3 regions of the Streptomyces sp. NPDC001507 genome follow, and region 2 is predicted to be linked to each of the others. Evidence: riboswitches for the same ligand, from Rfam matches in the RefSeq annotation. Region 2 holds a riboswitch; each other region holds the start of a gene.

Region 1 (3,156 bases), on a different contig from region 2:
GTTCCGGTCCTCCGCGCCCCCGCTGGTGGCCTTCCTGGACCGCACGGACAAGCTGGTGCCGCTCGGACAGGAGGGTTCGCTCGCCGACTTCGACGCCCATCTCGACGAGGCTCTGGACCGCATCCTGGCCGAGGAACCGAGCACTGGCTGAAGCGTTACGGCACGGAGCCGCGCGCCGCTCGTCCGAGCCGCGTGAGGACGCGCAGGAACGCTTCTGCGTGCCCCTGGGCGCCGATGGCGGCCCTTGCCGGAACGCTTCCCCCACCGCGTCGGCGCACGGCTCGCGCCCCCACCTCGTGGACGGCCTTCTCCCGGGCCGTCCACCGCGGCTCACCGCTTCCGGCGCCGCCCCCGCCCACCGCGTGCCGTGGTCGGCCCGGCTGGTGCGGCCTCCGCGGACAAGGCCGTCTCGGCGCCCGGCCGGTCGGCCGACACCACCAGGGCCGCGAGCAGCGTGGTGACCGGCACCGAGGCGACCAGGCCGATCGAGCCGACCAGGGTGCGCACGATTTCCTCGGCGACCAGTTCGCTGTTGGCGACCGTGACCACACTGCTCTGCGCGATGGAGAAGAGCAGCAGCAGGGGCAGTGCGGCGCCCGCGTAGGCGAGGACGAGGGTGTTGACGACGGAGGCGATGTGGTCGCGGCCGATGCGGATGCCCGCCCGGTACAGCCCGCGCCAGCCCATCGTCGGGTTGGCCTCGTGCAGCTCCCAGACGGCCGAGGTCTGGGTCACCGTCACGTCGTCCAGGACACCCAGCGACCCGATGATGACACCGGCCAGCAGCAGGCCGCTCATGTCGATCGAGGGGTACAGGCCATGGATCAGGCCGGTGTTGTCGTCGGTGTTGCCGGTGAGGGCGGCCCAGTCGATGAACTCCGAGCCGAGCAGTCCGATCAGGCACAGCGAGACCAGCGTGCCGAGCACCGCCACCGAGGTCCGCGCCGACAGCCCGTGGCAGATGTACAGGGCGATCAGCATGATGGCGCTCGACCCCACCACCGCCATCAGCAGTGGATTCGAGCCCTGCAGGATCCCCGGCAGGATGAACATGGTCAGCACCAGGAAGCTGACGGCCAGCGCGACCAGCGCCATCACACCGCGCAGCCGGCCCACCACCACGACGGCGAGCGCGAAGATCCCGGCCAGCAGCGCCATCGGGAACTTCCGGTTCACGTCGGTGACCGAGTACTGCAGGTCCTTGGGTGCGGACGGCTCGTATGCGGCCACGACCTGCTCGCCCTCGTGCAACTGCCGTGACTGGTCGGGCTGCACGATCTCGGTGAAGGTACGGCCCTTGTCCTTGCCGGTGTCGACCCGGACCGTGGCCTTCTTGCAGGTGCCGCCCTCCTCCTTCGAGGAGGTGCCGTCGGAGGTCGAGGTGTCGCCGATCGATCCGCCTCCGGAGGCGTTGACCGACTTGCAGCTGACCGAGACGACCTTGGTGACCGTCGCCGCCTGCGTCTGGCGGTCGAAGCCGACACCCGTGCGTTCGTGCGGCGGGGCGCCGCCGGGCCACAGCACCACCAGGCCGACCACGACCGCGGCGGTGAAGGGGATGAGGATCGCCGCGATGACCTTCCGCAGGTGCTTGGAGACGGGGGCGGCGGGGCCGTGGCTGTGGCTGTGCCCGTGCGAGTAGCCGTGACCACCGCCTGGCCCGGAGCGGCCCTGGTCGGGGCGGGGAGCGGGCGAACGGCCGTGAGCCTGGCCGTGGGACGAGTGATGCTGGGTCTCACCGTGGCCGTGGGCATGGCCGTTGTCGTGATGGTGGGCATGGCTGAAGGCCTGCCCGGGGTCGTACGGCTCGCCCTGCCCGTGGATGTGTCCGTCACTGGCACCACGGCCCCCGTGGCCGGGGCCGCCATCCTGCGGGGCGCCGTTGCCGCGCCGCGGGTCGGGGGGCGGATAGGGGTGCTGCTGTGTCGAGGTCACCGCCCGATCATCGCAAGAACGGTAGGGGCCCTCTGTTCACCGCGCCCGAATTGACGCTAGCGTGGAGGCACCTTTGCACACGCGGGAGCTCGGAGCACCGGGCTGAGAGGGCGCTGACCTCCGTATTCGCGATGTTTCACGTGGAACGAGTGATGTTTCACATGAAACGCCGCCCGACGGAAGCCGCTGCGTCGACCGCCGAACCTGTTACCGGGTAATGCCGGCGTAGGGAGTAGGTCTCATGACCAACAAGGATGTACGCACGCCTGCCTTCAGCCAGGACGAACAGCCCATTGCGGGCGAATCGTCCCCGGAGGCCGGGAAGTCCATCGGCTGGCACAAGGGGTATGTCGAGGGCTCCCGCCCCGACCTGCGGGTGCCGGTCCGTCAGGTGCATCTCACCAACGGGCAGTCGGTCACGCTCTACGACACCTCGGGTCCGTACACCGATCCGCTCGTCGAGACCGACGTCCGCAGGGGCCTGCCGCCGCTGCGGGAGAAGTGGATCGTCGCCCGCGGCGACACCGAGGAGTACGCGGGCCGGCCCGTCCGTCCCGAGGACGACGGAATAAAGCACACCTCGCCGCGCGGGGGCCTGCGGAACCTGGACGCGGTCTTCCCGGGCCGTCCGCGCCAGCCGCGCCGCAGCCGGGGAGGCGAGGCGGTGACGCAGCTCGCGTACGCCCGCCGGGGCGAGATCACTCCGGAGATGGAGTACGTGGCCATCCGCGAGAACGTCGCTCCCGAGGTGGTCCGCGAGGAGATCGCGGCGGGCAGGGCCGTGCTGCCCGCCAACGTCAACCACCCGGAGATCGAGCCGATGATCATCGGCAAGCGGTTCCTGGTGAAGGTCAACGCCAACATCGGCAACTCCGCGGTCACCTCCTCCATCGAGGAGGAGGTCGAGAAGATGACCTGGGCGACCCGCTGGGGCGCGGACACGGTCATGGACCTCTCCACCGGCCGCAACATCCACACCACTCGCGAGTGGGTGTTGCGCAACTCCCCCGTCCCCATCGGCACGGTGCCGCTCTACCAGGCACTGGAGAAGGTCGACGGCAGGGCCGAGGAGCTGACCTGGGAGATCTACAAGGACACGGTCGTCGAACAGGCCGAGCAGGGCGTGGACTACATGACAGTCCACGCGGGCGTGCGCCTGCCGTACGTGCCGCTCACCGCGAACCGCAAGACCGGCATCGTCTCGCGCGGCGGCTCGATCAT
Region 2 (3,156 bases):
ACGCTCCACGACGGGCCGGACGGGTCGCCGCGCCAGACCAGGCGGTCGGCGGTGGCGTGGTGGCCGGCGTACTGGACGAAGCGGCCGAACTGTTCGGACCAGAAGTACGGGACCGGGTCGTAGACGGCGTCGGTCTCGCCGAGGATGTTGGCGGCGACCGTGCGCGGGCCCTGGAGGGCGTTGTCCCAGTGGTGGATCAGCAGGCGCTCGCCGTAGCGGCCGGACGGGAAGGACGCGCAGTCGCCGACCGCGTAGACGTCGGGGACGGTGGTGCGCAGGCGGTCGTCGGCGAGCACCTCGCGGTGCGCGCCGAGCCCGATGCCCGAGCCGGTCAGCCAGGCGGTGGCGGGGCGGGCACCGATACCGACCACGACGGCGCCCGCGGGCAGCCGGGAGCCGTCGGCGAGCACCACCGCGCCGGGCTCGACGCCCGCCACGCGCGCGTGCGTGCGCAGATCGGTGCCGCTGTCGGCGTACCAGGCGGTCATCGGCGCGGCGACCTCGGCGGGGAGCGCTCCCGCGAGCGGGCGGTCGGCGGCCTCGACCACGGTGACCGCGCAGCCGGCCTCGCGGGCCGCGGTGGCGAACTCGGCGCCGATCCAGCCCGCGCCGACGACCACGATGTCGTGCTGCCGGGCGAGCACGGGCCGCAGCCGCTCGGCGTCGTCCAGGGTGCGCAGCAGATGGACGCCGGGCACGCCCTCGGTGCCGGGCAGCGTGACCGGCTCGGCACCGGTGGCGAGGACCAGGACGTCGTAGGGCACCGGTCCCGCCTCGGTGTCCAGCTCGTGGTCGGCGGTGCGCACGCCCAGCGCCTCGCGGCCCAGCGCCAGCTCGATGCCGAGCGTCTCGAAGTCCACCTCGAAGGCGGAGCCCTCCGACTTGCCGAGCAGCACGGCCTTGGAGAGCGGCGGCCGGTCGTACGGCTGGTGCGGCTCGGCGCCGATCAGCGTGACGGTCCCGGTGAACCCCTGCTCGCGCAGGGCCACCGCGGTCTGCACCCCGGCCATCCCCGCGCCCACGACGACCACGCGCCGCGTCTGTGACGTGCTCCGTCGCTGCGTCTGCTCGCTCACGTGATCACCATAGACAAGAACGATAGACAACTGACAAAGAGTCAGTCAGGAGTCGTGGCGAGTGACCTGTTCCACAGCACGGCCCGCGGCGCGGGCCGGGGCGCGGGCCGGGGCGCGGGCCGGGGCGCGGGCCGGGGCCGTCTTACGGGGGTGGAGCCCCGCGGGCTAGGGTGGCGGTGAAGCACACGCGGGAGCCCGGACGCACCGGGCTGAGAGGGAGGCTTGCGGCCTCCGACCGTACGAACCTGATCCGGGTCATGCCGGCGAAGGGAGGGGCTGGACGCCCATGTCCTCACGTACGTCCGACGTCCTCGTCATCGGGGGCGGAATCATCGGCCTGGTCACGGCCTGGCGGGCGGCCCGGCGCGGGCTCGCGGTCGCCGTGGTCGACCCCGAACCCGGCGGCGGGGCCGCGCAGGTAGCGGCGGGGATGCTGGCCGCGGTCACCGAGCTGCACTACGGCGAGCAGACCCTGCTGGGGCTCAACCTGGCCTCGGCGCGCCGCTATCCGGCCTTCGCCGCCGAGCTGACCGAGTTCACCGGCCACGATCTCGGCTACCGGCGCTGCGGCACGCTCGCGGTCGCGCTGGACGCCGACGACCGCGCCCACCTGCGCGAGCTGCACACCCTCCAGCAGCAGTCGGGCCTGGAGTCCGAGTGGCTGTCCGGGCGGGAGTGCCGGCGCCTGGAGCCGATGCTCGCGCCGGGCGTGCGCGGCGGGCTGCGGGTGGACGGCGACCACCAGATCGACCCGCGCCGGCTGGCGGCCGCGCTGGTGGCCGCGTGCGAGCGGTCCGGGGTGGTGTTCCACCGCGACTGGGCCGAGCGCCTGGAGGTGGTGCGGGAGCGCGCCGCCGGTGTCCGCACCCGCGCGGGTGACGCCCTGGGCGCCGGGCAGGTGGTGCTCGCGGGCGGCAGCCTGAGCGGGCGGCTGGCGGGCGTGCCCGACGACGTGCTGCCGCCGGTGCGGCCGGTGAAGGGGCAGGTGCTGCGGCTGACGGTGCCCGCGCGGTACGCGCCGTTCCTCAGCCGGACCGTACGGGCCGTGGTGCGCGGCGGGAACGTCTACCTGGTGCCCCGGGAGAACGGCGAGCTGGTCGTCGGCGCCACCAGCGAGGAGCTGGGCTGGGACACCACGGTCACCGCGGGCGGCGTGTACGAACTGCTGCGCGACGCGCACGAGCTGGTGCCCGGGATCACCGAGCTGCCCCTGACCGAGACCCGGGCCGGACTGCGTCCCGGCTCCCCCGACAACGCGCCGCTGCTCGGGCCGACCCGCCTCGACGGGCTGCTGCTGGCCACCGGGCACTACCGCAACGGGGTGCTGCTCACGCCGGTCACCGGAGACGTCATGGCGGAGCTGCTGACCGGCGGCGAGCTGCCGGCGGAGGCCCGTCCGTTCACGCCGAGGCGATTCGACCCCGTCCCCCGCGTCCTTGTGGAGCAGACCGCATGAACCTCTCCGTCACCATCTCCGTCAACGGGGAGCGCCGGGAGATCGCCCCGGGCACCGCTCTCGACTCGCTCGTACGGTCCCTCACCGCCGCGCCCTCCGGGGTGGCCGCGGCCGTCAACGAGACCGTCGTACCGCGCGGGCAGTGGGCGACGACCGATCTCGCCGACGGCGACCGGGTGGAAGTCCTGACCGCCGTGCAGGGAGGCTGAGCACCGTGGCCGACGATCCCTTCGTCCTCGGGGGTACGACGTTCTCCTCCCGGCTGATCATGGGTACCGGGGGTGCGCCCAGCCTGGAGGTGCTGGAGCGGGCGCTCGCCGCGTCCGGGACCGAGCTGACCACGGTCGCGATGCGGCGGGTGGACCCGGGGGTACGGGGCTCCGTGCTGTCGGTGCTCGACCGGCTCGGGATCCGGGTGCTGCCCAACACGGCCGGGTGCTACACCGCGGGCGAGGCGGTGCTGACCGCCCGGCTGGCGCGGGAGGCACTGGGGACCGACCTGATCAAGCTGGAGGTCATCGCCGACGAGCGGACCTTGCTCCCCGACCCGGTCGAGCTCCTTGACGCGGCGGAGACGCTGGTGGACGACGGGTTCACGGTGCTGCCGTACACGAACGACGATCC
Region 3 (3,156 bases), on a different contig from region 2:
GACGACCTGTTCGGCCTTTGCCTTCGCTCTTTCTGCGGCACTCATCTCGATACCTCCACGTCACTGGCCGTGTGCCCTTGAGTCAGGGGTCACAACCACCGCAGCGACCGGCAGTCGCCTCAGCAGCATCCGCCGACCGAGCACCGAGCGTCCGTACACGCTGAGCCGCAGGTCAGTGGATGGGCGAGGTGATCCGTTTGTGAGAGGTCAAGAGCCTGACTTCGTCGGCCGGGCCGTCTGTGGGCCGTCCGAGGACGATCGGCGGCGACCGGTGACGACCAGTAACGACAGTCGTCCAGAGCGACAGCCGCAGGCCACCTCAGTTGATCTGCGACACTGGTACAGCCATGCCTAATCCCGGAGAACTCACTTTCGTAGCGCCACGCGGTGCCAAGAAGCCGCCGCGGCATCTCGCCGATCTCTCGCCCGCCGAGCGCAAGGACGCGGTGGCCGAGGTGGGGGAGAAGCCGTTCCGTGCCAAGCAGCTGTCGCAGCACTACTTCGCGCGGTACGCGCACGACCCCGAGCAGTGGACCGACATCCCGGCCGGTTCGCGGGACAAGCTGCGGGAGGCGCTGTTCCCCGAGCTGATGACGGTCGTACGGCATCTGTCGACCGACGAGGGGACCACGCGCAAGACGCTGTGGCGGCTGTTCGACGGCACGCTCGTCGAGTCGGTGCTGATGCGGTACCCGGACCGGGTGACCATGTGCATCAGCTCGCAGGCGGGCTGCGGGATGAACTGCCCGTTCTGCGCGACCGGGCAGGCGGGTCTGGACCGGAACCTGTCGACCGCCGAGATCGTCCACCAGATCGTGGACGGGATGCGGGCGCTCCGGGACGGGGAGGTTCCCGGGGGACCGGCGCGGCTGTCCAACATCGTCTTCATGGGGATGGGGGAGCCGCTCGCGAACTACAAGCGGGTGGTCGGAGCGATCCGGGCGCTCACCGACCCCGCCCCGGACGGGCTCGGCCTCTCGCAGCGCGGGATCACCGTCTCGACCGTCGGACTGGTCCCTGCCATCCACCGGTTCGCCGACGAGGGCTTCAAGTGCCGGCTGGCGATCTCGCTGCACGCCCCCGACGACGAACTGCGCGACACCCTCGTCCCCGTGAACACGCGGTGGAAGGTGCGCGAGGTCCTCGACGCCGGGTTCGAGTACGTCGAGAAGAGCGGGCGGCGGCTCAGCATCGAGTACGCCCTCATCCGGGACATCAACGACCAGGCGTGGCGGGGGGACCGGCTGGGCCGCCTGCTCAAGGGCAAGCCCGTGCACGTCAACCTCATCCCGCTGAACCCGACGCCGGGTTCGAAGTGGACCGCGTCGCGGCCGGAGGACGAGAAGGCGTTCGTCGAGGCGATCGAGGCGCACGGTGTGCCGGTGACGGTCCGGGACACCCGTGGGCAGGAGATCGACGGAGCCTGTGGTCAGCTCGCGGCCACCGAGCGGTAATCTGAGGGCCGCAGGTACATCTTCATATTCCGACAGGGGAGCGCCACAGCGCTGAGAGTGCGGCAACCGGGCCGCAGACCCTCTGAACCTCGCCCAGGTCATTCTGGGTAGGAAGTTCGGTCATCACTCAAGCTGTTGCGCCCTGCCCGCACACCGCGGGCAGGGCCGCGTCTCTTCCTGGTCAACCCCAGGAGGAAAACACCAGTGCACACAAGGACCTTCTTGGCCGCGGCCGTCGGGCTCGGCCTCGTCACGCTGTCCGCGTGTTCGTCGTCGTCGGGTTCCGAGGCCGACTCCAAGACCGTCACCCTGGTCAGCCACGACTCGTGGGCCGTCTCCAAGAACGTGCTCCAGGACTTCGAGAAGCAGTCCGGCTACAAGGTCAGGGTCCTCAAGGACGGCGACGCCGGGCAGGCCGTCAACAAGGCGATCCTGACCAAGGACAACCCGCAGGGCGACGTCTTCTTCGGCGTCGACAACACCCTCCTCTCCCGGGCCCTCGACAACGGCCTCTTCCAGCCGTACGAGGCGAAGGGACTCGGCACGGTCGGCACGGCCTACCAGCTCGACGCGGCCAAGCACCGGGTCACGCCCATCGACTACGGCGACATCTGCGTCAACTACGACAAGGCGTACTTCAGCAAGCACAAGCTGACCCCGCCGACGTCGTACGCCGACCTCGTCAAGCCGCAGTACAAGAACCTCCTCGTCACCGAGAACGCGTCCACGTCGTCGCCGGGGCTCGGCTTCCTGCTCGGCTCGGCCGCGCAGTACGGGGACAGCGGCTGGCAGGGCTACTGGAAGAAGCTCCAGGCCAACGGCGTCAAGGTCGTCGACGGCTGGGAGCAGGCCTACAACGAGGAGTTCTCCGGCTCGGCCGGCGGCAAGAAGGCCGGCGGTGACCGGCCGCTCGTCGTGTCGTACGCCTCCTCGCCGCCCGCCGAGGTCATCTACGCGGACCCGAAGCCGAGCACCGCGCCCACCGGGGTCGCGACCGGCACCTGCTTCCGGCAGATCGAGTTCGCGGGGCTGCTGAGCAACGCGGGGAACACCAAGGGCGGCAAGGCGCTCATCGACTTCCTGGTCTCCAAGGAGTTCCAGGAGGACATGCCGCTGAACATGTTCGTGTACCCGGTGGTGAAGGGCGCGAGCGTGCCTGCCGAGTTCACGAAGTACGGGCCCGCCGCCCAGGACCCCGAGACCATGGCGCCCGACAAGATCGCCGCCAACCGTGACCAGTGGGTCAAGACGTGGACGTCACTCGTACTGAAGTAGCCCCGCACAAGGGCCGTTCGGGGAGCGCGGCGCGGCTCGGGCTGATGTCCGTGCCGGTCGCGTTCTTCGCCGTCTTCTTCGCCTGGCCGGTCGCGGCGATCGTCACGCGCGGGCTGAGGGTCGACGGCGTGTGGCGGTTCGGGCGGATCGCCGACGTCGTCGGCCAGTCCGACATCCGGCACGTGCTCTGGTTCACCACCTGGCAGGCGCTCGCCTCCACCGCGCTCACCCTGCTGGCCGCGCTGCCCGCCGCCTACGTCTTCGCCCGCCTCGACTTCCCGGGCAAGCAGGTGCTGCGGGCCGTGGTGACGGTCCCCTTCGTGCTGCCGACGGTGGTGGTGGGGACCGCCTTCCTCGCACTGGTCGGGCGGGGCGGCCTGCTGGACGAGCTGTGGGGCGTACGGCTCGACACCACCGTCTGGGCCAT

What was found. Region 2 has a riboswitch for thiamine pyrophosphate ahead of thiO (glycine oxidase ThiO). Riboswitches for the same ligand answer to the same signal wherever they lie in the genome.
Region 1: linked by a shared signal. The riboswitch ahead of thiC (phosphomethylpyrimidine synthase ThiC) and the one ahead of thiO (glycine oxidase ThiO) in region 2 are both predicted to bind thiamine pyrophosphate.
Region 3: linked by a shared signal. The riboswitch ahead of ACFY0K_RS39075 (thiamine ABC transporter substrate binding subunit) and the one ahead of thiO (glycine oxidase ThiO) in region 2 are both predicted to bind thiamine pyrophosphate.

Annotation. Positions count from the first base shown of each region.
Region 1 covers NZ_JBIAVV010000010.1:271,480-274,635, forward strand. Annotated here, with positions in the region: gene ACFY0K_RS31055 (SsgA family sporulation/cell division regulator) at 1-151, shown strand, start outside; gene ACFY0K_RS31060 (YibE/F family protein) at 331-1,935, opposite strand; TPP riboswitch at 2,007-2,184, shown strand; gene thiC (phosphomethylpyrimidine synthase ThiC) at 2,177-3,156, shown strand, end outside.
Region 2 covers NZ_JBIAVV010000002.1:522,855-526,010, reverse strand. Annotated here, with positions in the region: gene ACFY0K_RS08530 (NAD(P)/FAD-dependent oxidoreductase) at 1-1,076, opposite strand, end outside; TPP riboswitch at 1,254-1,365, shown strand; gene thiO (glycine oxidase ThiO) at 1,363-2,532, shown strand; gene thiS (sulfur carrier protein ThiS) at 2,529-2,741, shown strand; gene ACFY0K_RS08515 (thiazole synthase) at 2,747-3,156, shown strand, end outside.
Region 3 covers NZ_JBIAVV010000014.1:245,438-248,593, forward strand. Annotated here, with positions in the region: gene rlmN (23S rRNA (adenine(2503)-C(2))-methyltransferase RlmN) at 348-1,454, shown strand; TPP riboswitch at 1,479-1,586, shown strand; gene ACFY0K_RS39075 (thiamine ABC transporter substrate binding subunit) at 1,659-2,729, shown strand; gene ACFY0K_RS39080 (ABC transporter permease) at 2,774-3,156, shown strand, end outside.